Regions from separate parts of the Loktanella sp. F6476L genome, predicted to be linked through region 2. Evidence: riboswitches for the same ligand, from Rfam matches in the RefSeq annotation. Region 2 holds a riboswitch; the other holds the start of a gene.
What was found. A riboswitch is a leader RNA that binds a small molecule or an ion and turns the genes downstream of it on or off. The one in region 2 is predicted to bind thiamine pyrophosphate.
Positions count from the first base shown of each region.

Region 1: linked by a shared signal. The riboswitch ahead of thiB (thiamine ABC transporter substrate binding subunit) and the one ahead of thiM (hydroxyethylthiazole kinase) in region 2 are both predicted to bind thiamine pyrophosphate.

Region 1 covers NZ_JALKAR010000003.1:168,292-183,281, reverse strand. The annotation lists gene petB (cytochrome b) at 1-971, shown strand, start outside; gene MWU61_RS08720 (cytochrome c1) at 983-1,843, shown strand; gene MWU61_RS08715 (ATP-binding cassette domain-containing protein) at 1,904-2,593, opposite strand; gene MWU61_RS08710 (thiamine/thiamine pyrophosphate ABC transporter permease ThiP) at 2,580-4,106, opposite strand; gene thiB (thiamine ABC transporter substrate binding subunit) at 4,082-5,068, opposite strand; TPP riboswitch at 5,105-5,203, opposite strand; gene MWU61_RS08700 (urate hydroxylase PuuD) at 5,259-6,494, opposite strand; gene MWU61_RS08695 (LysR family transcriptional regulator) at 6,599-7,510, shown strand; gene uraH (hydroxyisourate hydrolase) at 7,507-7,860, opposite strand; gene puuE (allantoinase PuuE) at 8,024-9,436, shown strand; gene MWU61_RS08680 (ureidoglycolate lyase) at 9,433-9,921, shown strand; gene MWU61_RS08675 (nucleobase:cation symporter-2 family protein) at 9,985-11,295, shown strand; gene MWU61_RS08670 (bifunctional allantoicase/(S)-ureidoglycine aminohydrolase) at 11,357-12,187, opposite strand; tRNA gene MWU61_RS08665 (tRNA-Leu) at 12,329-12,415, opposite strand; gene MWU61_RS08660 (complex I NDUFA9 subunit family protein) at 12,614-13,591, shown strand; gene MWU61_RS08655 (undecaprenyl-diphosphate phosphatase) at 13,809-14,606, opposite strand; gene MWU61_RS08650 (NAD(P)-dependent oxidoreductase) at 14,821-14,990, shown strand, end outside.
Region 2 covers NZ_JALKAR010000004.1:278,338-293,327, reverse strand. The annotation lists gene MWU61_RS10985 (RimK/LysX family protein) at 1-331, shown strand, start outside; gene rimK (30S ribosomal protein S6--L-glutamate ligase) at 328-1,233, shown strand; gene MWU61_RS10975 (succinylglutamate desuccinylase/aspartoacylase family protein) at 1,233-2,276, shown strand; gene MWU61_RS10970 (calcium/sodium antiporter) at 2,525-3,442, opposite strand; gene tnpB (IS66 family insertion sequence element accessory protein TnpB) at 3,723-4,073, opposite strand; gene MWU61_RS10960 (transposase) at 4,220-4,504, opposite strand; gene MWU61_RS10955 (ABC transporter permease) at 4,686-5,423, opposite strand; gene MWU61_RS10950 (ABC transporter ATP-binding protein) at 5,420-6,142, opposite strand; gene tenA (thiaminase II) at 6,142-6,828, opposite strand; gene MWU61_RS10940 (ABC transporter substrate-binding protein) at 6,825-7,763, opposite strand; gene thiD (bifunctional hydroxymethylpyrimidine kinase/phosphomethylpyrimidine kinase) at 7,760-8,578, opposite strand; gene thiE (thiamine phosphate synthase) at 8,575-9,207, opposite strand; gene thiM (hydroxyethylthiazole kinase) at 9,204-9,980, opposite strand; TPP riboswitch at 10,026-10,114, opposite strand; gene MWU61_RS10920 (sugar phosphorylase) at 10,324-12,072, shown strand; gene MWU61_RS10915 (glycosyl transferase) at 12,074-13,294, opposite strand; gene MWU61_RS10910 (HAD-IIB family hydrolase) at 13,309-14,091, opposite strand; gene MWU61_RS10905 (ABC transporter permease) at 14,146-14,904, opposite strand; gene MWU61_RS10900 (ABC transporter ATP-binding protein) at 14,904-14,990, opposite strand, start outside.

The sequences.
Region 1 (14,990 bases), on a different contig from region 2:
CACCACGTGAAGTCACATGGATCATCGGTATGCTCATCTATCTTCTGATGATGGGGACCGCGTTCATGGGCTACGTTCTGCCATGGGGCCAGATGTCGTTCCACGGTACCGCCGTTATCACAGGCCTGTTTGGGGCGATCCCGTTCATCGGTGAAAGCATCCAGACATGGTTGTTGGGTGCTGGCGCCGTTGGCCAACCTGCGCTGAACCGCTTCTTCTCACTGCACTATTTGATGCCGTTCATCATTGCCGGTCTCGTGATCCTGCACATCTGGGCGTTCCACACGACAGGCAACAACAACCCAACTGGTGTTGAGGTACGTCGGACATCAAAAGAAGACGCACAAAAAGACACGCTGCCATTTTGGCCATACTTCGTGATCAAAGACCTGTTCGCACTCGCTGTGATCTTGGTCGTGTTCATGGCGGTTGTTGGCTTCATGCCGAACTACTTGGGCCACCCTGACAACTACATCCCTGCGAACCCGCTTGCGACACCTGCACACATCGTTCCAGAATGGTACTTCTTGCCATTCTACGCGATCCTGCGGGCCTTCACTGCAGACGTTTGGGTTGTTCAGATTGTTCAGTTCCTGAGCTTTGGCATCATTGATGCGAAATTCTTCGGTGTTCTCGCGATGTTTGGTGCGATTGCAGTCATGGCGTTGGCGCCTTGGTTGGACACATCTTCTGTTCGCTCCGGTCGTTACCGTCCAATGTTCAAATGGTGGTTCGCGCTGCTGGTTGCCGACTTCATATTGTTGATGTGGGTTGGTGCCCGTCCGGCTGAATTCCCGTATGACTGGATTTCTTTGATCGCCTCTACTTACTGGTTTGCCTACTTCCTCGTTATCCTGCCATTGCTCGGCGTGATCGAGAAGCCAGACACACCACCGGCGACTATCGAAGAAGACTTCAACGCGCACTACCCGGCCAAAGGCACTGATGGTGCCACACAGCCGGCAGAGTGAGGAAAGATACAATGACTATGTTCCGTAAACTCACCCTTTCAGCCGTTGCTGCCGTGTCCCTTCTGGGGACACAAGCGGCGGCTGCCGGATCCGAAGTGCACATTCATGACGTTGATTTTTCATTCGATGGCATGTTCGGGTCTTTCGACCAGATGCAACTTCAGCGTGGTCTGCAGATCTACACAGAGATTTGTTCGTCATGCCACGGTCTTGAACATGTAGCGATCCGCACACTTGGCGACGAAGGCGGTCCTGCACTGCCCGAGGATCAGGTTTTTGCCTACGCTGAATTCTACGAGGTCTTTGACCCTGCATTGTTCGACGGCGAAGGCGATTTCCGCACAGCCACACCAGCTGACAAATTCCCAGCTGTGACATCAGCAAACGCGCCCGACCTGTCCTTGATGGCAAAAGCGCGCGCTGGTTTCCACGGTCCATATGGCACCGGCCTTGCCCAGTTGTGGTACGGCATGGGTGGCGCTGAATACATCACAGCGCTGCTGTCCGGCTACGAAGAAGAACCAGAATGTGCGGCTGATGCGAACATGGATGGTTACTACAACACGGCGTTCGCGTCTGGTGGTTTCCCTGCAAGCTGCATCGATGAAAAAGGCAAGCACATGGTGCCTGGATCATGGATCGGCATGGCACAGCCAATCTACGGCGGCGACATCGACTTTGCTGACGGCCATTCCAACGACATCCACCACATGTCCGAAGACGTCGCAGCGTTTCTGATGTGGACAGCTGAACCAAAGATGATGGCGCGTAAGCAGGCTGGTCTGACCGGTGTGATCTTCCTCGCGATCCTGTCTGTACTGCTTTACCTCACAAACAAGCGTTTGTGGGCGCCGCACAAGCACAAAGACTGATATCGTCTTGAACCAATTTGAAAGGCCCGCCAGTTTGGCGGGCCCTTTGCGTTTCGGGTGCTAGCCCAGATAGGCTTTTAATGCCGCTGGTGGATCGTCGAAAATCTGTTGCCCGTCGACGGGTGGGTGCGCGGTGCCCTCAGCGACCAGCAGCACACGATCAGCGATACGTCGCGCATCGTCTGGATCATGCGTCACCATTACAATGGATTTGCCTGCCGCTGCCAAGGTCGATGTGACCAATTCCAGCATTTCGTCTTTGAGTGCAGGGCCCAAGGCCGCGAACGGTTCGTCCAGCAAAACCAAAGGTCGATCCGAAACGAGCACACGGGCCAATGCCGCGCGGCTTTGCTGGCCGCCGGACAGCGCGTTCGGTTTGCGCGATCCTAAATCGGTCAAGCCAACTTGCGTCAGAGTCTTCGCGACCGTCTCTTTTTGGGCGGTTGAAAGCTTTAGGTCGGGCCTAATCCCCAGACTGACGTTCTGTTCAATCGTTAGATGCGGAAATAGATTGTTGTCCTGAAACAACATGCTGGCGGGGCGTTCACCGGGCGGTTGCTTAGACAATGATTTATCGTTCCACAGGATGTCGCCTGCGGTCGGTGCGATGAATCCGGCAATCGCTGCCAAAAGCGTAGATTTGCCGCCACCGGACGGACCAATGATCGCGGTAATCCCCGTTGGGATCGTAAGGTGCGCAGCCAGATGGAACGTGCCCTGTGTCAGAGTTACTTGATCAAACGTCAGCATCAATGCGTCCTCCACGATCACAAATCCAAAACAGCAACAGGCTGAGCGCAACCAAGAGCAGCCCGGCACCCGCTGCCGCGTCCATCTGATACGCGCCCATCAGCCGGTACATCGCAAGCGGTAAGGTCGCGCCGTTTTCATCCGCGAATAAGGCGATCACTCCCAAATCTCCCATGGACAGCGCTGCCGCGAGGCCAAGCGCAAAGCCCAGTGGCCTGCGTATGCGGGGTAGCATGATCAGGCGCAGCCGTGTCCAGCCAGTGACATTCAGCTGGTCCATCAACCGGCCATAGTCGGCGACAACGCCATCAACGGCAGGCGCAATGGACCGCAGCGCAAATGGTAATGCCAGCGTCGCGTTGACCAATGCTGTGACAGGCAAGGCAAGATCGGATGGCCGCCAGAAGGGAAAGACAATTAGGAACAACCCTGTGCCCACGACCAGACCTGATGCGGAAAGAGGCAAAACGCCAATGATCGACACGATGCGCCCGCCTTGCAAGGCAAGCGCCAAGGCCATCGTGATGCAAAAAATTGCAGATACGAGGGCGACAAACACCGATCGGGTGGCGGCTTGGATAATGCTGAATGGTAATTCGGACAGGCTCATGATTCCGTTGATCACGACCATCGACAGGGGCACGATCAGAAATGCGGCGGCAAGGCCGATCCAAGCAAAATCGATGGACCGCGACCCATCCCAACGCTGCACCACACGGTCCAGACCCGCGCCGAAACCATCCACGGCCGTGACCTGCCAAGCAACGATGGCGGCGATAGTGCAGATGCCAAACTGGATACAGGCCAGCAAAGCGGCACGCCCAAGGTCGAAATCGAACCGGACAGCTTGATATATGGCGAGTTCCACTGTCGTTGCCTTCGGCCCACCGCCAAGGGTCAACGCGACCGCGAAACTGGTCAGGCAAATCAGGAAAATGACAAGAAACGTTCCGGGCAAAACGCTGCGCAACATCGGCCATTCCAACAGGCGACCGACAGGTGCGTTTAGCGTCGCCGCAAGCCGGAAACGTTCAGACGGGATCGCGAGCCAGCCTTGCAGAATGAACCGCGTCGCGAGTGGCAGGTTAAAGAAAACATGCGCCAGAACCACGCCATGAAAACCGTAGATCGTAAAGGTGGGTAGGCCCAACGCCTCTAACCCTGCATTCAAAATACCGTTGCGTCCGAAAACTGCGAGCAATCCAAGAACGGCCACGATGACGGGAAGAATAAACGGGGCACCAAGCAGGGTGATCAACGCGCCACGCCCGCGAAACGATTGTCGTGCTAAGGCGCGCGCGACGGGGATCGCGATGATAATGCTGACCAATGCAGATACAAATGCCTGCGATACCGTAAATTTGATCGCGGCCCAATCTGCGGCAGAAAGGCCAGTGCCCACTTCGGCCCGCATCGCAACTGCGATCAACGTGCCAAGCGTCAGCACCAGCACCAACATCCCCGCCATGACGGCGGGGATGCGCGTGATTATTGGGACAGCGCTGCGCGCCATTCGGCCAATGCCTCTTCACGGACCGCAAGCGCATCTTCCGGTGTTTTCAGCAAAGATGTGGCTGGCGCGATCAATGTGTCGAAACCGTCTGGCAGACCATCCGCAGGTGTGGCGGCTGGGTACATCCAGTTGGTTGTCGGGATGATTGATTGGAACTCGTCTGACACCATGAATTCCAAGAACTGGTCAGCCAATTCAGGCACATCGGTGCCGGCCACTTTGCCAGCGACTTCGACCTGCATGTAATGGCCGTCACTGAATTCCCATGCGACCTTGCTATCGTCTTCTTCGGCGATCAGGTGGTAGGCCGGTGATGTGGTGTAGGACAACACGGCATCCGCTTCGCCATCAAGGAACAGACCGTAGGCTTCGGACCAACCGGGTGTCACGGTGACAATGTTGTCAGCGATTGCGTCCCAGAATTGTGGGGCTTCGTCGCCATAGACTTCTTTCGCCCACATCAGCAGACCAAGGCCCGGTGTGGATGACCGTGGGTCCTGGATCACGACCTTGATGTCGCTCTCGGCCAATTCGCGCAGTGACGTAGGTGCGTCCGCGTCGGCGTTGCCCACAAACGCGAAATAGCCCCAGTCGAAAGGCATGAATTCCGTGTCGGTCCAGCCCAATGGCAGCGTCAGGTCAGCCGTGATGCCGTGCGGTGCAAAAAGACCTGTTTCACGGGCTGCGGCTGTCAGGTTTGTATCCAGTCCGAGCACGATATCGGCTTCGGTCCGTGGTCCTTCCAGCTGCAAACGTGCCAGCAATGCAGCGCCGTCACCAGCCCCGACAAATTCCAGATCACATGCGCAGATTTCTTCAAACGCCGCTTCCACCGCAGGGCCGGGGCCCCATTCGCTGGTGAAGCTGTCGTAGGTGAGAACAGACAATTTCGGGGTCTCTGCCGTGGCTGCAGTCGCCAAGCAAAGTCCCGCAACAGCTGTCAGATAAGTGGTTTTGAACATCGTATCCTCCAAATGCGACGGGCGGATTGGGGGATAGCGTGCGTGCTAAACCTTCCCTCCGCCGGTCTTAACCGGTTCAGGTTCAACGGGTCAGCTTGCGCAATCTCAGCCGTATTGGCCCCCCGAGGTAGGGCGTTGGTAGGATGCTTTATGGGGAAGGGCAAGGGTAGCGGTTAACGCATCTTAGCGGCTAGCCATCGTTTCTAGCGTTTGTGATCCACGTGATCAGCGTTTCGCGGGCGTCATCGTCCATCTGTATCGCGTTGGGGGGCGGCATGGCGTGTGAAACGCCAGCGTGTAGGTAAATCTGGGTTGCGTGTTTGGCGACGTCTGCTTGCGTTTCAAGGTACACGCCTTTGGGTGCCCAGCGAATGCCATCCCAGAACGGTTCGCGCGCGTGGCACATTGAACAATTGCCAAGCACGGTGTTGTAGGCGTCGTCGAACCCTTCGGCTGACGCATAATGCTGTTCATAGGGCGTCATCGCGCGGGCTTCGGCCTGTTCGATGGTTTCTGTGGACCTGACCGATGACAGCCAAGCGATGATCAGCATCAGCAGCACGGTGACCGCCCACGTCCAGTTTGGACCTGCACCCGTGGCGTGCATCGTGTTGAAGTAGTGCCGGATCGTAACGCCCGTCAGGAAAATCAGGCTGGCGATGATCCATGCGTATTCAGTCCCGAACGCCAGTGGGTAATGATTTGACAGCATCAAGAACACGACCGGCAAAGTTAGGTAGTTGTTATGTGTCGACCGGAGCTTCGCGATCTTTCCGTATTTTGCGTCAGGCGTGCGCCCTGCTTTCAGGTCTGCGACAACGATACGTTGGTTCGGCATGATCTGGAAAAACACGTTTCCGGTCATGATCGACGCGGTGAAAGCGCCAAGATGCAGTAGCGCGGCGCGTCCGGTGAATATCTGGTTATACCCCCACGCCATTACGACGAGGATGATAAACAGCAACACCATCAACGTGGTTGGTTGTTCGCCAAGCTTGGATTTGCACAGGAAATCATAGGCCAACCAACCGATGGTCAGTGATCCGCCAGAAATCAGGATGCCCTGCCACAACGTCAGATCAGCCTTGGTCGGATCGAGCAGGAATAACTCGCCACCGACCCAATAGACGATCATTAAAAGGGCTGCACCGGAGACCCACGTGATGTAGCTTTGCCATTTATGCCAGATCAGGTGTTCGGGCATGTTCGGCGGGGCGACCAGGTATTTCTGAATGTGATAAAAACCGCCGCCGTGCACCTGCCATTCTTCGCCATGCACACCGTCGGGCATGTTCGGTGCTTTCTTTAGTCCAAGATCAAGCGCAATGAAAAAGAACGATGCGCCGATCCACGCCATGGCCGTGATCACGTGCAGCCAGCGGACGGAAAATGCGATCCAGTCCCAAAGAATTGCCATGTCGTACATTAGGGTCTCCGCCGTGCCGTGTATAAAGTGCGGCCACACTAGGCCGCTTGTGATTGTTCTGCTATTGCTTGGAATGGCCAAACAGCATCAAAAAACCCAGAACAATGTCATACCTCGATAATATCCGAACTTTTGTGCGCGTCTACGAACTGGGCAGTATGTCTGCTGCTGGGCGTGATTTGCGGATATCGCCTGCTGTGACATCGGCGCGGATATCGCAACTTGAGGAAAAATTAGGCGTCCGGCTGTTCCAGCGGACCACGCGCAGCCTGACCGCGACCGAACAAGGCCAAGCGTTCTATGGTGGGGCCTGCGAGGTACTAGAGGCCGTCGATGCAGCCGAAGCGAAGGTCGTGAACATCACTGATCAACCGCGCGGATCGCTGTATGTTGCCGTGCCATTGGGCATTGGGAAACGCTTGATCGCGCCACTTATTCCCGGTTTTTTAGAAGAATATCCTGACGTGCAGGTCAGGTTGCGGTTGACGGACCGGACGGTTGATTTGACGACGGAAGGGTTAGATCTGGCGTTTTTCATGGGCCAACCGACGGACAGCAATCTGCGGATGCGCAAAATCGCCGATGTGGAACGCGTGCTTTGTGCGGCGCCCGACTACATCGCGGCCCGTGGTCATCCTCAGAACGGCACGGCGTTGATTGCGGACGGCCATGAATGTCTGAACCTGCGCTTTCCGGGTGCGACCGAATTCCAGTGGCGGTTAATGACCCCCGATGGGCCCAAGAAGTTTCAAGTCGCGGGACGTTACGAATGTGACGATGGCGATGTGTTGACCAATTGGGCGTTGGCTGGCTGCGGGGTTACGCTCAAGCCGGTATTCGAGGTCGCGGATCACATTGCGGCCGGACGACTTGTTGTGGTGGCGGATGAGACCCCCCCAACGCCTGTGCAGCTGGCCTGCTTGTTCACGCACCGACGCAATCAGGACCCCAAGACAAGGTTGTTCATGGACTACGTGATCAGTCGGATCGCACCGATTGTCCGCGCCGCCGATTAACTACCGCGATAGGTGCTGTAACCGAACGGGGATAACAGCAGTGGCACGTGATAATGCGATTGCTCTGACATGCCGAACCGGATCGGGATGATATCAAGGAACCGCGGGTCCTCAGCCGGCGTGCCGATCGCGTCAAGGTAGGCGCCCGCGTGAAACACCAATTCGTAGGTGCCGATGGTGAAATCTGCAGCAGGCAAAATCTGGCTGTCTGTGCGTCCGTCATCGTTGGTGGTCAGCGATGTGATGTGCGTCCGCGTGTCACCATCAATGCGGTACAGGTCGATTTTTAGACCCTGCGCAGGGCAGCCGCGCGCCGTATCGAGAACGTGAGTTGTCAAAAATCCGGTCATAACAGGTCTTTCCGCTGCAAAAGGTGCCTCTGGTGAGGTCGATCTATACGTCAGCCTGCCGCAAGTGCCAAAGGGGACGTGCAAGAGGCAGCTTCATGTTTTATTTGAAAACCAAGCTGATCAGTTTGATTTACAAGGTACCCGCATGATCAAGGAAAACAATGTGAACCGCTACCCCCGTGATATGACTGGTTACGGCGCCGTCCCGCCCGCAGCCAACTGGCCGAATGGGGCCAAGATTGCTGTGCAAATCGTGCTGAATTACGAGGAGGGCGGTGAAAACAATATCTTGCACGGTGATCCCGCGTCAGAGGCGTTTTTGTCCGAAATCACAGGGGCGCAACCTTGGCCGGGGATGCGTCACTGGAACATGGAATCCTTGTACGAATACGGATCGCGTGCCGGTTTCTGGCGTGTGCACCGGATGCTGTGGGATTTGCCAGTCACGGTTTACGGCGTCGCCACTGCGCTTGCACGTGCCCCTGAACAGGTCGCGGCGATGCAGTCTTCGGGCTGGGAAATCGCCAGCCACGGTCTGAAATGGATCGAACACAAAGACATGCCAGAGGACGAAGAACGCGCCGCAATCGCTGAATCCATCCGTTTGCACACCGAAGTCACCGGTACCCCGCCGCGCGGTTGGTACACAGGCCGCTGTTCGAACGATACGGTGCGGTTGGCCGCCGAAACTGGCAAGTTTGCGTATATCGCGGACAGTTACGCCGATGATCTGCCGTACTGGATGGAATTTGGGGATCAAGACCAGTTGATCGTGCCGTACACGATGGATTGCAACGACATGCGGTTCGGCATTCAGGCAGGTTTCACCGCAGGTGATCAGTTTGAAAGCTACCTGAAAGACAGTTTCGACACGCTTTACGCTGAAGGTGCGGCTGGTGCGCCAAAGATGCTGTCGATCGGTTTGCACTGCCGGATCATCGGCCGTCCTGGGCGTGCTGCTGCCCTGCGCCGCGCGATCGAGCATTTTCAGTCGCATGACGGTGTTTGGTTCGCCACGCGTGAACAGATCGCGGATCATTGGGCCGCGACACATCCGCACCAGCGTTTTGCCCGCCCGTCGCAGATGGATCGCGCGACCTTTGTCACTGAATATGGCAGCATTTTTGAACATAGCCCGTGGATTGCCGAAGGTGCGCATGCGTTGGAACTTGGGCCGACGCATGACACCGCACAGGGCGTGCATTCGGCACTTTGTCGCGTGTTCCGCACAGCATCCGATGATCAACGCTTAGGTGTGTTGCGCGCGCATCCAGATCTAGCCGGTAAATTGGCGGCGGCGAAAAAACTCACCGCCGAAAGCACCGCAGAACAGGCAAGCGCGGGCCTCGATGCGTTGACCGACGACGAACGTGAAATGTTCCAAGACCTGAACGCGCGTTACGTTGAAAAACACGGGTTCCCATTCATCATCGCAGTGGGTGACAATACGAAAGCGACCATCACAGCCGCCTTCAACCGACGGCTTTTCAACGACACGGCTGATGAATTGCAAGAGGCCTGCCGCCAAGTCGAACGCATCGCGCAACTCCGCCTAATCGCGAAGTTCGGCACATGACCGTCCTGCATTTGCAATCGCTGACGGTAGAGGCGTTCGCGCCGTTTGGTGATGTCTTAGAAGTCGCTGGCGACCCTGATAAAATCATCAACCAAGGGCTTTGTGGGCGGCATCATGACCTCGCCCAGCTCGACTTTGCAGATGGCAAGGCCGGGATCAGCTTGTTTAACGCGCAGGCCCGCAGTTTTCCGATCGCGCTGGATATGATGGAACGTCACCCCGACGGCAGCCAAGCGTTCATCCCGATGACGCACACGCCATTTGTTGTGGTCGTCGCTGCGGACGACAACGGCAAACCGGACCACCCACAGGCGTTTCTGACGCAAGCAGGCCAAGGCGTGAACTATCACCGCAACACATGGCACGGCGTACTGACGCCGATCAGCACACCGGGGCTATTCGCAGTGGTGGATCGGATCGGGAAGGGTCCGAACCTGCAAGAGCATTGGTTTGAAACAGCGTTTCAAATCGCGCAAAACGCATGACACTTGCGAAAAGAGACCAGCGTCAAGACTGGCAAAACGACCAACAAATAGGGACACAAAACAATGACAGACATAAGATATAGCGATCCAAATGTGACGCCACCCATCGCGCAAGCCATACCGCTGGGCTTACAACACGTGCTTGCGATGTTCGCATCCAACGTGACGCCATCGATTATCGTGGCAGGTGCTGCGGGCCTTGCTTTTGGCGGGCCAGAGCAGATTTATCTGATCCAAATGGCGATGCTTTTTGCTGGTATCGCGACCTTGTTTCAGACTGTCGGGATCGGACCAATTGGTGCGCGACTGCCGATCATGCAGGGCACAAGTTTTGCTTTCGTTGGCGTACTGGCCGGAATCGCCGCGACGATGGGTCTTGGTGTGGCGCTGACGGCCTGCATCATCGGCGGCGTTGTGCATTTCCTTCTGGGGGCAGTTATCGACAAGCTGCGGTTCCTGTTTCCACCACTGGTGATCGGGCTCGTTATTCTGGCGATCGGTCTGTACCTCATTCCAGTTGCGATCAAATACGCAGCCGGTGGTGCGGCTGATTTCCAAATGGCGGCTGAAAGTTTTGGGTCGCTGAAACACTGGTCGGTCGCGCTGACAGTGATCGTCGTGTCGCTATTGCTCAAGTTCTACACCAAAGGCGCATTATCCAATGCAGCGATCCTTGTCGGTCTGCTGGCAGGTTACGCCTTGGCATGGGTGCTGGGCATGGTCAGCTTTGGTTCTGTGGCGGGTGCGTCGTGGATCACGTCGATCCAGCCGTTGCCATACGGGTTTGAATTCAACCTTGGCGCCGTGATCGCCGTGACATTGGTGTCAATCGTATCCGCGATTGAAACTGTTGGCGACGCGTCAGCGACGGCCAAAGCAGGCGCACAGCGCGAAGCAACTGACGCGGAAATCGCTGGTGCGACCTATGCAGACGGTCTTGGGACAGCGGTTGCGGGTATCTTTGGTGGCCTGCCAAATACATCCTTCAGCCAGAACGTCGGCATTGTCGGGATGACCGGCATCATGAGCCGCCACGTTGTAACAATTGCAGGCCTGATCATGATCGTTTGTGGTTTGATCCCTAAGGTCGGGGCAGTGATCGCATCCATGCCTCTACCAGTGCTTGGTGGCGGCGTGATCGTGATGTTCGGCATGGTGGCTTCTGCTGGCCTTAACATGCTGACTGACGTCAACATGACACGCCGCAACATGATCATCATCGCGGTATCACTCGCCTTCGGGCTGGGCCTGAACTTGGTACCAACCGCTGTGCAATATCTGCCAGGCGTCGTGAAGGTCTTGGCAACGTCAGCAGTTGCACCGACGGCATTGATGGCGATTGTCCTAAACCTGATCCTGCCAGAAGAAGAGTAAAGACTAACAAAGCCGGTAAACAAATAAGGCACCTGCAAACGCGGGTGCCTTTTTCATTTGGTCAGCGGGTTAAGGGTTTCAATCCCATGTGCCGGTTCACGTCCTTGTATAACAGATACCGGAATTTGCCCGGTCCACCTGCATAACACGCTTGCGGGCAGAACGCGCGCAGCCACATGTAATCGCCGGCCTCGACCTCGACCCAATCGGTATTCAGCCGATAAGCGGCTTTGCCTTCCAACACATACAGCCCGTGTTCCATCACGTGAGTTTCCAAGAATGGAATCACAGCACCGGGTTCAAACGTCACAATAGTCACATGCATGTCGTGGCGCAGATCAGTCGGGTCGACAAAGCGGGTCGTACCCCATTTGCCGTCTGTATCCGGCATAATCGTTGGGGCGATATCATTTTCGTTCAAGATCAGCACCTCTGGGGCGGACAAACCGGGGACAGCTTCGTAGGCTTTTCTGATCCAATGGAACCGCAAAGTCGTGTCGGATGTGTTCCGCAAACTCCAGTCGCTGGCGGGCGGGATAAAGGCGTATCCGCCTTCGTCTAGCTGATGCGTCGCGCCGTTGATCGAAAGCGTGGCTTTCCCTTCCACGACAAACAAAACCCCCTCGGCGCTCGCGTCTGTCTCTGGCGTGTCAGAGCCACCGTTCGGGGCGACTTCCATGATGTAATGCGAAAATGTCTCGGCGAAGCCAGTCATAGGGCGTGCAATCACCCAAAGGCGCGTGTCGTTCCAAAATGGCAGGAAACTGGTCGTGATATCACGCATCGTGCCTTTAGGGATAACAGCGTAAGCGTCTGTAAAAACAGCACGATCCGTCAAAAGCTGAGTCTGCGGAGGATGCCCGCCGGATGGTGCGAAATACGTGTTAGACATGTTATCCCTTTGCGCGGCTTGAACACGACGATTATGTGCGACCCTGCCAGTGTGGACCAGCGATAACGCCGCAAAGGACTTTACAGATTGTTTTGATAATACGCGGCCTGCGCCGCTGCATCTTTTCCGAACTAAGGAAAATGGTGCCCAGAAGAGGACTCGAACCTCCACGTCCATACAGACACCAGCACCTGAAGCTGGCGCGTCTACCAATTCCGCCATCTGGGCACGGTTGGTAGCGGTGATCTAGTGACCTGCGCGGTGCCTGTCAACGCGATTCGCACGGGTTTTTGCACGAACACGGCTCTACCATGCGATCCTATCCGCAAAACCCGTTAAAACATGCGAAACCGAACTGTGCCTTTCGTCTTGTCTGCCACGGCTGTCAGGCGTAAACACGGGCGAAATCAATGAAAGGCCAGCCTCATGTCCAAGCTTGTTACCATTTTTGGCGGTTCCGGTTTTGTCGGGCGTTACATCGCGTTGCGGTTGGCCAAAGAAGGCTGGCGGGTGCGTGTTGCTGTACGCAATCCTGAACAGGCTGGTTTTGTGCGCCCTTACGGTGTGGTTGGTCAGGTTGAACCGGTGTTCTGCAACATCCGTGATGACGCAAGCGTCGCGGCTGTGACCCAAGGCGCCGATGCAGTTGTGAACTGCGTAGGTGTGCTGGCCGAGACTGGCAAAAACACCTTCGAAGCTGTCCAAGCGGAAGGCGCCGAGCGCGTGGCGCGGATCGCTGCGGGTATGGGCATTGACCGTATGGTGCATATCTCTGCCATCGGTGCGGACGCCGACGCTGACAGTGATTACGCTAAGACCAAGGCGCAAGGCGAAGCAGGCGTTCTTGAACATATGCCCAACGCGATGATCCTGCGTCCGTCGATTGTGTTCGGTGCGGAAGACGAATTCTTTAACCGTTTCGCAGGTATGTCCCGTTTTGGGCCAATCCTGCCTGTCGTTGGTGCGGACACGAAATTCCAGCCTGTCCATGTGGACGATGTAGCTGCCGCCGCTGTCAAAGGCGTGAATGGCGATGCGTCCGGCGTGTTTGAACTTGGTGGGCCAGAGGTGAAAACCTTCTGCGAACTGATGCAAGACATGCTTGCTGTCGTGCGCCGCCGCCGTTTGGTTCTGAACGTGCCGTTCTTTGTGGCAAAGATCATGGCATCGCTTTTTGGCATTGGGCAGTTTCTGACAGCCGGCATCGTCAAAGCACCGATCACGAAGGATCAAGTTATCAATCTGGCCGTTGATAATGTCGTGTCTGATGATGCGCGGGGCTTTGATGCGTTGGGGATCCGTCCTGCAACGATGGCGACGATCCTGCCCGATTATCTGTGGCGGTTCCGCCCGTCAGGTCAGTACGACGCTATCAAGGAATCTGCGAAAAACTTGCGGACCTAAAGGTTTGCGCGGCAGGGTAGTGTCACTTCAGACACCCCATCGCGCGCGCCTGTCGTGACACCAACCCGTATTACCGTCGCGACTTGAATTCAGTTTCATGGGCCGTTGCCTGATTCTGTTGACGTCGTGATTATCGGTGGCGGTGCTGTTGGTGTTTTTGCGGCTCTGTATTTGGCCGCTCTACTGATGGATCAAAGCTGAATATCGGGCCGGGGCTTTAGCTGTAGGCGATAAAAAGCAGAACCACGCCAAGGATGATCCGGTAAATGACATAGGGTGTGTAACTGACCGATTGCAGCAGCTTCATCATCAAGAAAAGTGCGGCGAGTGCGGCGATACAAGACATGGCCGCGACGATTGCGATATCGCTGATTACGCCGGGCGTTCCGATGACATCGAGGCTCAACAATGCCGCCGAGGCGATGATCGTCGGGATCGACATCAGCATCGCCAGCCGCGCCGCGTCGCGCCGATTATAACCCAGTTGCCGCGCGCCAGTAATGGTGATGCCTGACCGCGATGTGCCGGGGATCAATGCGATGCACTGCCACAGCCCCATGATAAACGCGTGCTTTAATGTCCATTCTTCGGCGCTGCGTGTCTCTGCGCCCTTTTGGTCGGCCCAATACAGAACGATACCAAAGATCAGCATCGACCAACCGATCACAGTGATCCCTCGCATTGCGTCAGCCAAACCAGTAACTTTTAGGATCAAGCCGACGGCAATGACAGGAATGGTTCCGATTAACAGGCAAAGGGCCAAAAAGGCACCTTTAGTGTCGATTTTGCCGCGCATCAGGCGCAACGTGCCAAACAGGGCCAGCTTCACGTCCGACCAAAAGTAGATGATGACCGCAATCAGGGTGCCAACATGGGCCGCGACGTCGATGACCTGACCTTGATCATCAAGACCAGTCAGGGACGGAAGAAGGATCAGGTGGCCCGATGAGCTGACTGGCAAAAACTCTGTCACGCCTTGAATAAGGGCAACGAGGATAAGATTGAACAGCGGCATGTGCGATCCTTGATTCGGTTTCGCGCACCATAGACCCCTTTAAAATTGGGGAAAGAGTCGAATTAGGGCTTGATCCGGACCTAAAAAATCAACCGGACCTCAAAATTATTATCGCTTTGACGTCAAAATCCGATTAATAGGTCAGTAGTGCTGACTTTTCATTTCTAACGCTCCCGCATAAAAGGGCGCTCTAGCCCTTTGACAGGAGGATGCCATGGCCGGCCAAAAGATGCTCAAGTTCGTAAACGTCGAACGCGATATGCCAGAAAAACGCGTACCTAATTTGCGCAACACGGATTTTCAGGAAATCTACGCTGAATTTGCGACGGCCAAAGCCGAAGAGCAGGCCAGCCGCTGTTCCCAGTGTGGTGTCCCTTATTGTCA
Region 2 (14,990 bases):
TGAGCGTGATGGCATCCCATGGGTGCGCTTTCACACAAAATTTGATGACGATTCAATCGATACCGATGTGGAATGCCCAATCCACGATCGGCGCGCTATCAAGAACACGAGTGGCGTGCCCCAGATGCGCATTGTCATCCGCACCAAGTTTCGGATTAGCAAACGTTTATGGTCCATCGACCTGTCACTCACGGAGAGGTCGGACATGAAATTCCGCATGATCGTCGGGCGCACGGCTTTGCGCAAACACAATATTCTAGTCGACCCAAGCAAAAGTAACCTTACGACGCCAACCTCTGCGAAAACAGATGATACAGGGATTTCCTCATGAAAATTGCTATGCTCGCCCGTAATCCCAACCTCTACTCGCACAAAAGACTTGTCGAAGCCGCCGAGACGCGCGGGCATGAAATTCGCATCGTCGACACGCTGCGCTGCTATATGAACATCGCCTCACGAAAGCCCGAGATTTACTATAATGGCGAAAAGCTGACGGGCTATGACGCTGTGATCCCAAGGATCGGGGCCTCGATCACCTTTTACGGCATGGCGGTTCTGCGGCAGTTTGAAATGATGGGTGTCTTTCCCTTAAACGAGAGCGTCGCGATTGGCCGCTCGCGTGATAAACTGCGCTCCATGCAATTGTTGGCCCGTGACGGCATTGGTTTGCCTGTCACCACCTTTGCCCATGACCCTAAGCAAACCGAGGAAGTCCTCAAGGTCGCAGGTAGCGCCCCTCTCGTCATTAAATTGCTCGAAGGCACGCAAGGCATGGGCGTTGTATTGGCCGATACGGATCGCTCTGCCAAGTCGGTGATAGAAGCGTTCCGTGCGACGAAGACCAATATTCTGGTGCAAGAATTCATCAAAGAAGCAGGCGGGACTGACATCCGTGCGATTGTTATAGGCGGCAAGGTTGTGGCGGCGATGAAACGCACAGGTGCCGACGGTGAATTTCGGTCAAACTTGCATCTGGGTGGCTCTGCGGAGGTTATCAAACTCTCCCCCCAAGAACGGGCTACCGCCGTCGGTGCCGCCAAATCCATGGGGTTGAATGCCTGCGGCGTCGATATGCTACGCTCGGACAATGGTCCGCTCGTCATGGAAGTGAACTCTTCCCCCGGTTTGGAGGGCGTTGAAAACGCAACCGGCTTGGATATTGCCGGGAAAATGATCGAGTTTATGGAAAAGTACGCCAAACCCAACGCCACAAAAACAAAGGGCAAAGGTTGATGCCCAAACGCGCTGATTTTGTTATCGGAAACGAACGTGTCACAGCGGGTACCCGCCGGACGGTCCATGTTCCTGTCAGCGTTCTGTCAGACCATACGCCGGTGACGATGTCCGTAAGTGTCACGCATGGTCGGCTGGACGGCCCCACAATATTCATCAGTGCGGGCATCCATGGGGACGAAGTGATCGGGGCAGAGATTGTCCGCCGTGTGCTGCGGTCGCCGAGCCTTGGGGCGCTCAAAGGCACACTGATCGTTGTTCCAATTGTGAATACCTACGGCTTTCTGAACCATTCTCGTTACTTGCCGGATCGACGCGACCTGAACCGCATGTTTCCCGGCAGCAAGGCTGGGTCGCTCGCATCACGTCTTGCGCATATCTTCATGACCGAAATCGTGGCCCGCTGTGACCTCGGGATAGACCTTCATTCTGCCGCCATTCACCGTACAAATTATCCGCAAATCCGGGTATCGCCCGATAACCCCGACATGTTGGACTTGGCCAATGTTTTTGGCGCACCGGTTATCATGCAATCCGCCGTGCGCGAGGGATCATTGAGAGGGGCCGCCAAAGACCTCGGCATTGACGTGCTGTTGTTCGAGGCTGGCGAAGGGCTCCGGTTTGATGAGTTTTCTGTCAGGTCCGGCGTTGCAGGCATTCTGCGTGTCTTGCGGTACAAGGGCATGGTGGCGAGCAAGGGTATTGCCAAGGTTAAAGCGACACCGCAGTTTTGCCCGTCAAGCAAATGGCTTCGTGCGCCAACGGGCGGTCTGTTACGCACATTCCGTGCCGACGGTGATCTGGTCCGCGAGGGCGAATTGATGGCATCGGTATCTGACCCCTTTGGCGAGACAGATGACGACATTATCGCCCCGTTTAATGGCATTATTGTTGGTCGCGCCGTTATGCCCATCGTGAACGAAGGCGACGCCGTCTTCCACCTTGCCCGCGTCAAATCTATCGCGAAAGCCGAAGGTATGGTCGAAGACCTGAACAGCCAGCTGAGCGATGATCCGATGTTTGATGAAGATGAAATTATCTGAATGCCCCGATAGTATCTGGCACAAGGTGTTTGTGACCATCACGCTGGAACCGCTAAACAAGTCCAAAAGCCGAGCTTCACTGGCTGATAAAAATCCCAACGAGGGCCGCGTTGTCGGGCAAAAACGCCAAATTTAACGAAGGCACCTGTAGGCAATCCCTGAAGCATTGAAATCCAAGCAAATTGGGCCGTCTACGCACGCGGCCCATACATCTAGCTTTCGGTGACGCAACGAATGGCTGCGAAACGTCATTGCGCCGCGAAAACATAAATGCCGTAACCGAATAGCATTATCGCACCAACTCCGCGCCCGATCTCCGAACGTGTCAACAACAGACCCATCAATACGCCTGACGCTGCAATCATGACAGGCAAGTCGAACGTCAAGAAACGTCCGGCCACAGGTATTGGAGCGATGAGGGCAGTCACTCCCAGAATCCCTAAAACGTTGAAAATGTTAGAACCTATGATGTTCCCGACTGCGATATCCGACTGGCGACGAAATGCGGCGATGAGTGACGTCGCAAGTTCAGGCAACGACGTCCCAACGGCCACAATAGTCAATCCGATGAACGCCTCGGAAACGCCAAAACTCCGAGCCACGGACACCGCGCCTTCAACTAGAAAATGTGCTCCAAACACCAGAGCCGCCAGGCCAAGTGCGACCGAAAGCAAGGAAATTCCAAATGAAGACCGCACTTCCGCGCTTTCAACTTCTGCGGCGTCCTGCCGCGACATCGTGAATGTCCAGACCAAGTAGGCAGTCAATCCAGCAACAAGAATGAGACCAGTCAAGCGACCGATGTCGCCCAACCCAAAAAGCGGTACCAACAACACTGCTGATGCGGTCATAAACCCCAAGTCACGTTTCACATCGGCGGCCTTAACGCGGATCGGCCACACAACGCAGGTTAGACCAGCAATCAGCAAAATATTTGCGATGTTTGAGCCGATAATGTTGCCAATTGCGATATCCGGAACGCCGCGTAAGGCGGCTTGCACTGATACCAAGAGTTCAGGTGTTGACGTCCCAAAGCCAACAACTGTCAAGCCAATCATAAGCGGCGAAATCGACAGTCGCTGCGCAATCTTTACGCTTCCTTTAACAAGCGCTTCACCACCAAAAAACAGGCCGATCAAGCCGATCACAATATACAGATAGTCCACGAAAATCCTCCGACGCGGCATGCTGCCGCGTGTCATCTGTATATCGGCTTAGAGTCGTAATGTGACAAGAAGGCTATGAGAATAATGAATGTGAAATCCAACGATGGCCTCAGCCGCAGCGAAGGTCGGCTCCGTCCGCGATGCGGTCATCCAGCATGCTTAAATTAGGCGTGATCTATCAATGTCCGCTTCGGGGAAGCTGCAACGCGGCGCAGGAGGCGATGGTCAAGGGCAGCTAAGGGCCGGAATGACAGCTTCGGTACATATTCCAGCAACGGCATTAAACTAAACCCGGCCGACTGATGCGGCGAGCTGTCACCCGCTTCCAATCTAGCCCTTCAAACAACGCTTCGAACTGTGACTTATTTATTGAAATGACTCCATCGGCGATCCGCGGCCACTCGAATTCCATACCTTCGATGCGTTTGTAGACCAATATGAGACCGGTGCCGTCCCAGACGACCATCTTGAGGCGATCGCTGCGCTTTGATCTAAATATGAATATGGCACCGCTGAACGGGTCTAGTTCAAACTCGTTCATCGCAATCGCAGCTAATCCATCCATCCCCTTCCGAAAATCCACTGGTTTCGATGCGATATAGAATTTAAAGTTGCCTGCCGGAAATATCATGTCTTGGCATCAAGTGCGCAGATCGGCTGTGTGAATTGCGTGACTGGATAGCCGGATGGGAGGCACAATTCGCAGTCACCGTGCTTTAGGGTAATCTGCTTAGTAGGCTGCGGATTTTCCAGCTGATCATGGACGACTTTAATTTCTTAGAATACCTGTGCTTTGGGCTCAGCGACGGGAGGTAGTTTTGTGCCATTCTCCGCAAATTTGTTTTTCCATTTATATGCGGTGTTGTTAGAAACTCGGCACGTTTTTTGAGCATCGCGAACGGAAAGCTTTCCCGAAATCATTTGCTGGGCCATTTCGCGCTTAAATTTGGTTTGCCACATACGGCGTCCATCTTTCCCAACGGGGATTGAATGGCCAAAGATGTGGAAGACTTTGTCAATTTTCTGATCACTTGCAAGCGCACCTAATGTTTGAGTTGTCATGATGCCTGTATCCTTTTTGGACATCATATTAACTCAACAGGGATGCGCTAAGCCCGAAAATAGGGGGGCAGATGCAACGCTTACGCATAATCGAAGCGTCAGTTCTGATGCTGCCGCTGTGAATACGACGGACTACATATATGGATCCGTCGATTATCACCGGTGAAGCACTACCGAGATTTCAGCGTTCGTCACGGCTTAATCCATCCGATACAATTGAAACCGCAAAATAAAGGAATGTCGCCAAGAGGCAAATACACAATAAGCTCGCGAACATTAAGTCTGTCTTCGCTCGCCCGTTCGCCAGTAGCATCAGATAACCGAGCCCCTGCGAGGCGCCCACCCATTCCCCGATCACCGCACCGATGGGCGCATAGACGGCCGCGAGTTTCAGCCCAATTCCTAGAGAAGGGATCGCATGCGGTATTCTGATGTGCCGCATGATCTGGCATTTCGTTCCGCCCATTGTCTGCGCCAAATCTGCAAAGCCGCTTGGGATGCGACTTAAGCCGTCAAAGAATGCGCTGGTGACAGGAAAGAAAATGATCAGTAGCGCCATCATAACTTTCGATGCGATCCCGTATCCTAGCCAGAGCGTGAGGATCGGAGCGAGCGCGAAAACCGGGATGGCTTGCGTCAGGATAAGCAACGGCATGACCAACCGATGAAGCCTTTGAGAGCTGGCCAATAGGATCGCGGTTAATGCGCCAAGGACTGTGCCAAGGACAAGTCCCAAGACGACTTCAGTCCCTGTGACCAAGGTATTCTCAAGGATCAAACGGCGATATTCCCATCCTGTTTGCGCGACGCGCCATGGCGATGGAAGAATGAACTGGGGCACATCGGTTAACCAAACTACGCCATGCCAAAGGGATATCCCGAATAGAATAGGTGTCAAAATATACGCTAATTTGATCATTTGTCGCGTCTCAGGTGATCAAGAAGCGCTGCTTGGCATGCCGTAGTTTCCGCAGCGTATTGGTCGCGGATCGGCTCTGTTGCGGGTGGTTGCCATTGAATTGCCGCGTCGGGTGTCAGAACGGTAATCTGATGTCCCAACCGCACGGCCTCGGCGGGATCGTGCGTCACCAACAACACTGTTTTTCCTTTTAAAACGTCAGCTGCCAGATCCTGCATGTCAGCGCGTGTGCCTGCATCAAGCGCCGAGAATGGTTCATCCAGGAGCGCAACGGGCCGATCCTCCATCAGTGTGCGTGCCAATGCCGCGCGTTGGCGCATCCCGCCGGATAACGCGGCGGGTTTTTCGTTGCGATATGCCGTTAGCCCGACTTTGGCGATAAGTTCTTCGGCGCGTGCGAAATCCGGCTCAGTGCCGCGTAGGCGGTTGCCGATGACTATGTTTTCCAAGACGCTGAGCCAAGGTAGTAACAGATCCGATTGCGCCATTAGGCTGATCTGACCATTATGTGTTGGGCCGTCAGTGGTCGTGATGGTCCCGGAAAATGCACCAACGCAATCCAGCCCTGCAATCAGCCTCAGCAACGTGGATTTACCCACTCCGGATTGCCCCAAAAGACAGGTCCATTGTCCCGCGTGCAGCGTCAGATCAATGGGGCCAAAAATGCGTTGGCCAGCGATGTCGTACTGACCTGAAACGTGAATGGTAGGGGCAGCCATCACGCGCCTTTTAGCCCCATGTCCCAAAAAGCAGCTTCTAGTCGTGTGGCCGTTGTGAACCGGTCTTGAAGGTGTGGCCAACGCGCAGCGCTAAACGGCCGTTCCCCCAATCTACGCACAACAGCTTGGTCGATCATGCGCCCGACGTTGGACATCACGGTCTGATAATCATTGTCCGCATAGGTCGTGATCCAGTCGCGGTAGGGGGTGTCTTTGACTGCTGACGTTTCCAATCGCAACCCGATTTCGCCATAGCCAAAGCAACAGGGCGCGAGTGCTGCCATCAAGTCGAGAAAATCACCCTGTAGCCCTGCATCCATGACGTATCGCGTATAGGCGAGGTTTTCGAATTCTTCGGTTGCGGTGAACAAGGTTTGCTCGTCGATGCCTTCGGCAGCACAGGTTGCGACATGCAGGGCCATTTCGTGATTGACCAATGCATCGACGGTTGCGGCGCATGTCTTCATTTCCGCAAGCGTTTCAGCTTTCACCACCGCCAAGGACCACGCCCGCGCGAAATGGACTAAGAAAACGTAGTCTTGAATGAGGTAATGGATGAAGGCTGCACGCGGCAAAGTCCCATCACCAAGTCCCTCAACGAAGGCATGGTGCGTGTAGGCCTGCCATGCAGTGGGGCAACCGGCCCGCCATCGTGAAAAGGTTTGACCGTAAGACTGATCGCTCATTGCGACGTCACATCAATGGCGATTTTCGATACGGGATGGACCTCTGGTATCAGGCCCGCGTCGTGTAAAAATGCTTCGAACGTCTCGTAACGGCCAGCATCCATCGCTGTCGGGCGCAATGCAAATCGGGGCAGGGTGTCTGCCCATGCGCGTGCGTTAAGCTCATCCTGCAGTTCTGGCGCGGTGTTTGCGAATATCTGCCATGCCTCTTCGGGGTGGTTTACGATGTACTGTGTGGCCCTTTCGGTCGCCGCGAGAAAACGCATGATCATATCGGTGTCCATGGTTTCGGAATTGGCGACATAAATCAGTTCATCGTAGGCCGGCAGCCCTTCTTCTTCGACGTAGAAACAACGCCCTGGCACGCCTTCGATATACATTTGGTTTAGTTCGAAATTGCGGAATGCCCCGATAACGGCGTCGACCTGACCGGACATCAACGAAGGCGACAACGACCAATTTACGTTGATCAATTCAACATCATCCAACGTCAGCCCGTGCGTGTTCAACACGTGCCCCAAAACGGCTTCTTCGACGCCGCCCACTGAAAACCCGACTTTACGGCCTTTCAGATCGGCGGGTGATGCGATTGGGCCGTCAGCACGAGTTAATAAGCAATTCAGCGGTGTCGCGATCAGCGTGCCGACCCGTTGCAAAGGCAGGCCTTCGTGGATTTGAAGATGTAGTTGGGGCTGATAGGAAATCGCCAAGTCCGCACGCCCTGCCGCAACCATTTTGGGCGGGTCCGATGGATCCGCAGGGGCGATCACGTCAACTTCAAGATCAACGTCTGCGAAATAGCCTTTCTCTTGCGCGATGATGACTGGCCCGTGGTCGGGATTAACGAACCAATCGAGCAAAAGTGTCATTTGATCTTGCGCCCAAAGCGGCGCTGCAAACACGGAAAAGGCCGAGGCCAGCAATGCGGTTTTCATGAAAGCGGTTCCTTTGATGCGCGATACAGTTCTGCGAAATGGTGGGTTGGCCCGTGCCCCGATCCAACGGCAAGCTGATCGGCGTGGGCGATTGCGTGGGACACATAAGATTTGGCTGCGGCAACAGCGGCATGAACGTCGCCCGTTTTGGCCAGTTGCGCAGCCAGCGCTGATGACAGGGTGCATCCGGTCCCATGTGTATTGTGGGTAGCGGTGCGCACACCTTCGAACCAAGTGATGTTGTTCGGGGTGACAAGACAATCAGGACTATCGGCATCCGGCAGATGTCCGCCCTTCATCAACACCGCGTCTACTCCGAGCGCACAAAGCTTGCGACCCTGATCCGCCATCTCATCACGTGCATGCGCCACCGGCATGTTCAGCAGTTGGGCTGCTTCCGGCAGGTTTGGGGTTAGAATGGTTGCGATGGGCAGCAGCGCATCGCGTAACACGGCAACCGCATCGGGGTCCAAAAGGGCCGCACCGCCTTTTGCGATCATAACCGGGTCAAGGATGATAGGGACGTCGCGGTCAGTCAGCGCATCAACAACCGCTTGTGCAATATCGGCATCTGCGATCATCCCGACCTTTACGGCATCGACACGGATATCATCAAAAACGGTATTGATCTGGTCGCGCACGAACGCTGGCGGCACCAAATGAACACCGCTAACGCCCTGCGTGTTTTGCGCGGTGAGGGCGGTGATCGCCGCCATCGCAAATGCGCCATTGGCGGATATGGCTTTCAAATCGGCCTGAATGCCCGCGCCACCAGACGGGTCAGACCCCGCAATGCTTAAAACGTTCGGGATCATTGGACGGGCTCCTGAAAGAACAATTGGGCGGCGGCTTTCGGATCAGGTTGCCCGCAAATGGCGGATACGACAGCGAGACCATCCACGCCGGATGCCAATACGTCCGCTTGATGATTGGCTTTCAGCCCTCCGATCGCGACGGTCGGCAGCGACGTCAAAGCGGCCAATTCTGCCAAGCCATCAAAGCCGATCGGTGCCTCGTGATCCTGCTTTGTCGTCGTGCCGAATACCGGCCCGATCCCAAGGTAATCTACGATATCAGGGTCGGCGGCTTGGACAGTAGCAGCTGTTTCGCATGACAATCCCAAGATTTTGTCGGGGCCCAACATCCCGCGTGCGTCTGCCGGAGCCAGATCACTTTGACCGATATGCGCACCGCAAGCGTCGGACGTGATCGCAGCGTCTAGATCATCATTGACGATGACCGGAACACCAGTGCCGACAAGTGCGGCCTTGATTGCGCGGGCCATGTCGACCCGTTCGCGTGTGGTGGCGTCTTTGGCGCGCAGTTGCACCATTGTGACGCCGCCCGCGACCGCCTTTTGGACCGTTTCGATCAGCCCATGACCGCGGCACAGTACCGTATCTGTCACCAGATACAGTCGCAATTGTTGGCGTAGGCTGGTCATGACAGGATCACGTTGGGCAGATCGTCGGGTTGCACGGCGCTTAGCGCATCAAGGAAATGCATCTGAAAACTGCCGGGGCCCTTTGCCTGCTGAGCGGCCATTGTTCCTGCGACCTTGTAATGCGCCAGCGTCGCAAGGGCAGCGTCAAAAGCGGGGCCAGTGGCGGCATAGGCGCCCATCAGCGCTGTTTGCGCGCACCCCAACGCGGTAACTTTTGGCATGATGTCGGACCCGCCTGTGACCTTGGCCGATTGGGTTCCATCTGTCACAAAATCAACGGGACCGGTGACCGCAACCACACTGCCGTGTGCCTTGGCGATTGCGCGTGCAGCATCTTCTGCAGCATCCACGCTGTCGCCGCTATCGGCACCTTTACCAGCGCCCATCGCACCTGCCATCGCCAAAACCTCGGACGCATTGCCGCGTAGGATCGTGGGACGCAACGCCAATAAATCCTGAGCGACGCCCTTGCGATAAGTCGATATGAAATGTGCAACAGGGTCCAACACCCACGGGATGTTTTTGTCATTCGCCGCGTTTGCGGCTGCCAACATGCTCGCGGCCCATGGGGCGGACAACGTGCCGATATTGATCGTCAGCGCGCCACAAATCGGGGTGAATTCTGCAATTTCTTCAGATGCATGGACCATTGCTGGCGAAGCGCCGGCCGCGAGAACGACGTTCGCGGCCACGTTCATCGCGACGTAGTTCGTGATGCATTGCACCAACGGGTTTTGTTCGCGCAGCGCTGCCAAAAGGTGTTGCGGGGCCATGATGTCTCCTTTTTCAGCGGAAAAAAGAGATGACGCTCGCGCAAAGCCTGGAACGTACTACCTCCCTCCGCCAGCATTATCTGGTTCAGGTTCAAAGGGTACGTCTCAGCCTTTCGGCGCCCCTGGTACGGCTTGCGTAAATGCACGGGACAGGCGGGTCAAACGAAAAAATTGCCCCATGGGTTGTCTGATGCCGGGGCGATCAGAATTCTTCTGCCCAATAAGTAGGCGTTTTCTACGAAATACGAAGCGCGCGCGACGCCTGCATGTCGAACTTGACCCGAATGTATGCAGACTGCGTGCAACGGCTTGATCTTAGCGATAACTCTGTTTTTCTGACCCAATGGACACTTCAAAGACAAAGACGCTTCGCACGCAATTATTGCCTCTTATCGCGCAGGTCTATCCGGACATCGATGCGGATATCCTTCTTAGTCAAATCGTAGACGCCTTTTGGCTGGATGGGACCAAACCACGCAAACATGGCCGAACGCCGAGCAATGATCTGTGGACCGAACATGATGCGGTGTTGATTAGCTACGGGAATTCGATACTGGATGGGGCGCACAAGCCGCTGGATTTGCTTCATGATTTCTTGCTGCGCCGTCTGAAAGGTGCGGTGAACGGTGTCCATATTCTGCCGTTCTTTCCTTACACGTCTGATGACGGTTTTGCGGTATCCGACTTTCGGTCCGTTGATACGCAGCTCGGTGATTGGGCCGATATCAACCGGATCGGGGACGACTTTCATCTGATGTCGGATCTGGTCCTTAACCATGTTTCAAGCCAAGGCACGTGGTTCAACAGTTACTTGCAAGGACAAGAACCCTACGATCAGTTCTTTTTTGAAGCCTCGCCAGACGATGATTTGAAGGAAGTCGTGCGTCCGCGTACCACGCCGCTTTTGCAAAAGGTCGAAACCGCGAACGGTCCGCGCCACGTCTGGTGCACGTTCAGCCATGATCAGATCGACCTCGACTTTCGCAATCCAGAGGTGCTTCTGGAATTCCTGCGCATCATTCGCCTGCATGTCGATAACGGGGTGCGCATTGTGCGACTCGATGCGGTTGCCTTTCTTTGGAAGGAAATCGGGACGCCATCCATCCACCTGCCGCAAACCCACGCCATTGTGCAGTTAATGCGGGTGTTGTGCGATTTTGCCGCTGAAACAATCATATTGCTGACGGAAACCAACGTTCCAAAAGCTGAAAACCTAAGCTATTTCGGCAACCGAAACGAAGCCCACGCGATCTACAACTTTCCCCTACCGCCATTGATCCTGCATGCGATGATGTCGGGGTCTGCGCATTACTTGCGTCGCTGGCAAAGCGGGATGCCGCCTGCGCAATTTGGCTGCGCCTATCTCAATTTTACGGCTAGCCATGACGGTATCGGAATGCGCCCCGTCGAGGGTATTTTGCCCGCTGACGAGCAGGCCAAAATGATCGACACAATCAAAGACATCGGCGGTCTTGTCTCGATGCGTGCCTTGCCGGACGGGGGGCAGGCACCCTACGAAATCAACACGACGTTCTACGATGCAACGTCGCAAACTTTTACGGGGCAAGACGATCACCACTTTGATCGGTTTGTCTGTTCGCAGACCATCGTCATGTCGCTTGAAGGGATCCCGGCGTTCTACATCCATTCTATGCTCGCGACACCAAACGATCACGCGCAGGTAGAAAGGCGCGGGATGAACCGTGCGATCAACCGCCATCGGTGGGATTATCCGACCTTGAATGACCTGTTAGATGATCCTGAAACACCGCAGGCGCGGGTCTTAGGTGCATTGACCGAACGTCTGCGGATCAGGTCGGCGCAACCCGCATTTCACCCAAATGCGACGCAATTTACGATGCCGCTGGATAACCGCGTGTTCGGCGTATGGCGGCAAAGTTTGGACCGACACCAATCCATTTTTGCACTCCATAACGTCAGCGCTGAAACGGTTCGGGTGGATCACATGTCAATGAACCTGATTGACGATGAACCCTGGATAGATCTGCTAAGCGGCGATCCGGTCGACATGGATGCAGGGGGCCTGACGCTTGCCCCCTATCAATGTCGTTGGATCAGCAACCGCGGGTAAGTCACTGAAACTCTGCAACATCCGCAAGTGCTGCGGCGTTCATATCTGCCAAGAACAACGGATCAGCCGCGTGAACGCGGTTCCATGTCGGGATGAATGGTGTCTCATGCGGGTTTTCCAAGAAGACGTGCCCTGCGCGCATAATGTTTTCTGCAAACAATTCGATTGATCTTTCTTCCGCATGGCGGTCAATCGACAGCCCGTTCATCTTGGCATCGTTGTAATAAGATTCCAGCAAATCAAGCGCACAGCGATAATAGGTCGCTTTCAGCGTCCGGAACACATTCGCGGTAAACACAGTCCCATCAGCGGCAAGTTTGCGAAAAACAGCTTTGCAAATGTCCGTGGACATCCGGTTCAGACCGGCGCTGGCTTCATCAATGCTAAGCTCTTGATGCTTATGATCGTAAGCATCCGAGATTTCGACCTGACACACCGCTTTTGGCGCAAGGTTACGCCATGCCTCTGACAGAACGCCGATCTCAAGTCCCCAGTCAGACGGGATACGCAGGTCAGGCAAAATCGAGGTCCGCATCGCAAATTCGCCGGACAATGGGTAGCGGAAACTACGCAGGTAATCGATGTAATCGCGGTCGCCGATCACTCGCTTCAGCGCGATCAACAGCGGGCTAACCAACAGGCGTGTCACTCGTCCGTTTAGCTGATCGCCACCAATGCGCGGGTAATATCCCTTGGCGACCTGATACGGGAAGTTCGGGTTCACGACCGGGTAAACCAAGCGGGCGAGCATATCTTTTTCGTACGTCAAAATATCGCAATCATGGATCGCCATGACGTCGCTATCGGCACAGCCCAGCAGATACCCCAAACTGGCCCAAACGTTTTTGCCCTTACCTTTCTCAGACGGGGCAAGACCCATCGCCTCTAGTCGCGCACCAAGCGCCAACATCCGTGGGCTGTCGTTCCAAATGACGATGTGATCTTGGTTTAGGCCTTCAAAGAACGACTTGGCGTGCCGAAATTGCGCTTCGTCTGCTGCGTCTAGCCCGATGATGATCCGATGAAGGTATTTCACCTGCGACAGCTCGGACAGAATGTTCGGCATCGCTTCACGTTCAAGTTCCGAATACAGGCACGGCAGGATCAGCGAAATCTTACGGGTCTGCGAAAAGACATCCAGTTCGTGCTCCATCTCGTCGGTCGATCGTGTGCGCAGGTTATGCAGCGTCGTGATGTTTCCGTTTTGATGAAAGTCAGCCATGATGGATGGTCCTTTTACAGTTTTGGTCGGTCGAGCAATTCAAGAATGGCCGCGTTCCAGCCGATGGGGCCTGCAGCGCTTGTTCGTATGATCCGGCCTTCAGTTTCACCCGCCAAGGGGGGCAGTGGCGCACGGTGCGGGTTTGCGACCACGACGCCGTAGTCTGCGGTCGTCAGCATTTGTACGTCGTTCGGGGCATCACCCAACGCGATGGTGTGTTGGGGCGCGTAGGTTTGAATTATGTCGCGCATTTGAATGGCCTTGTTGCCACCAAAAGACAGGGTCAGAAACCGACCGCCTTGCTGGGCAATGATCCCTTGGTCTTTCAGATGCTCAATGAATCGACGCTTCTGCGCGTCAGTGCCACGCCATTGCCCCGGCTCAGAAAACGCCCGCTGCTGCGCTAGCTTTGCGTCGTCTTCCGGCAGGCCCGTGATGTCTGAAACCTGTTTTGCGGACATATCGCCAAAACCAACAAACTGTACGCGCAACTCTGCGGGTAAGTCACCAATTGCGCTTCTCAGTTCGGGGTAAGTCCCCGTTTTGACGACTTCGGTTGTCTCGGCAGGTAGCAGGCCTGCGCCGTTTTCGACAATCGCGGGCCATTGATCCAACCCAAGATCAGTGCGGAGCACGCTAACCTCGGCCGCTGTTTTGCTACTGGCCAAAATGACCGCAGCCCCGATGCCCGCGAGGGCAGACAAGGCAGGTTGCGCCGGCGTCCACGCGTATGTGTCGTGATCAATCAACGTCCCGTCTAGGTCGGTGAAAACCATCAATGGCAAACGGCTAGCCATATTAGAGTGCCCCAAAGTCAGAGACCGTTGCGCGCGAAGTGAAGGCGAAATTGATCAGCTTGCCTCCCGTTCTGCCCAGCCTGCAAAATAACGTTCAAGGACGATAACGGCATAGTACAAAACAATCCCGAGAAAGGCCAAAGCAATCAGAACCGCAAACATCAAGGGATAGTCGCCGTTGGTTTCGCCGGACTTGAACAACGCGCCCAAACCTTTGCCATGCGGGCTGACGATTTCGACCAGATTCGTGCCGATAAAGGCCAACGTCGCTGACACTTTCAGCGCACCGAAGAATTCAGGCAGCGTCTTTGGCAGCGCGATTTTCTGGAAAATCGTAAAGCGAGACGCACCAAGGGCACGCAAAATATCACGGTATTCGGGTTCAAGCGTCGATAGGCCGATCCCCACAGACACCGCGATGGGAAAGAAGGAAATCATGAAGGCCATCAGCACCGTATTGAAATCGTGCTGTCCGATGAAAATCAAGGAAATCACGGGCACCAAGGTGGCTTTTGGGATTGCGTTGAAGCCGACCAAAAGCGGGTACAGCGCATCGCGTGCGATCTTGGAAAAGCCAATGATCATGCCTAGGGCCGTGCCGAAAATGACCGCCAGCAACAGCCCCGCGACAGTCCGCCAAAGCGTTTGCCAGCCCATCGTGAAGAAAAGCTCTTTGTATTTCCAGAATGCTGGCGGCAAATCGGACGGAGACGCCATTTTGTAGTTCGGCCAGTCATTGACCCAAACCAAGGCTTCCCAAAGTCCGATGAAAATCAACACGGCCAGGACTGGAACGGCAATCTTACGCAGCATCAATGCACCTCTGCGTCGCGGCCTTGCGCGATTTTGATTTGATCGCGGAGCACATGCAGCATGTCCGCGACCTTTGGTGTGTACAG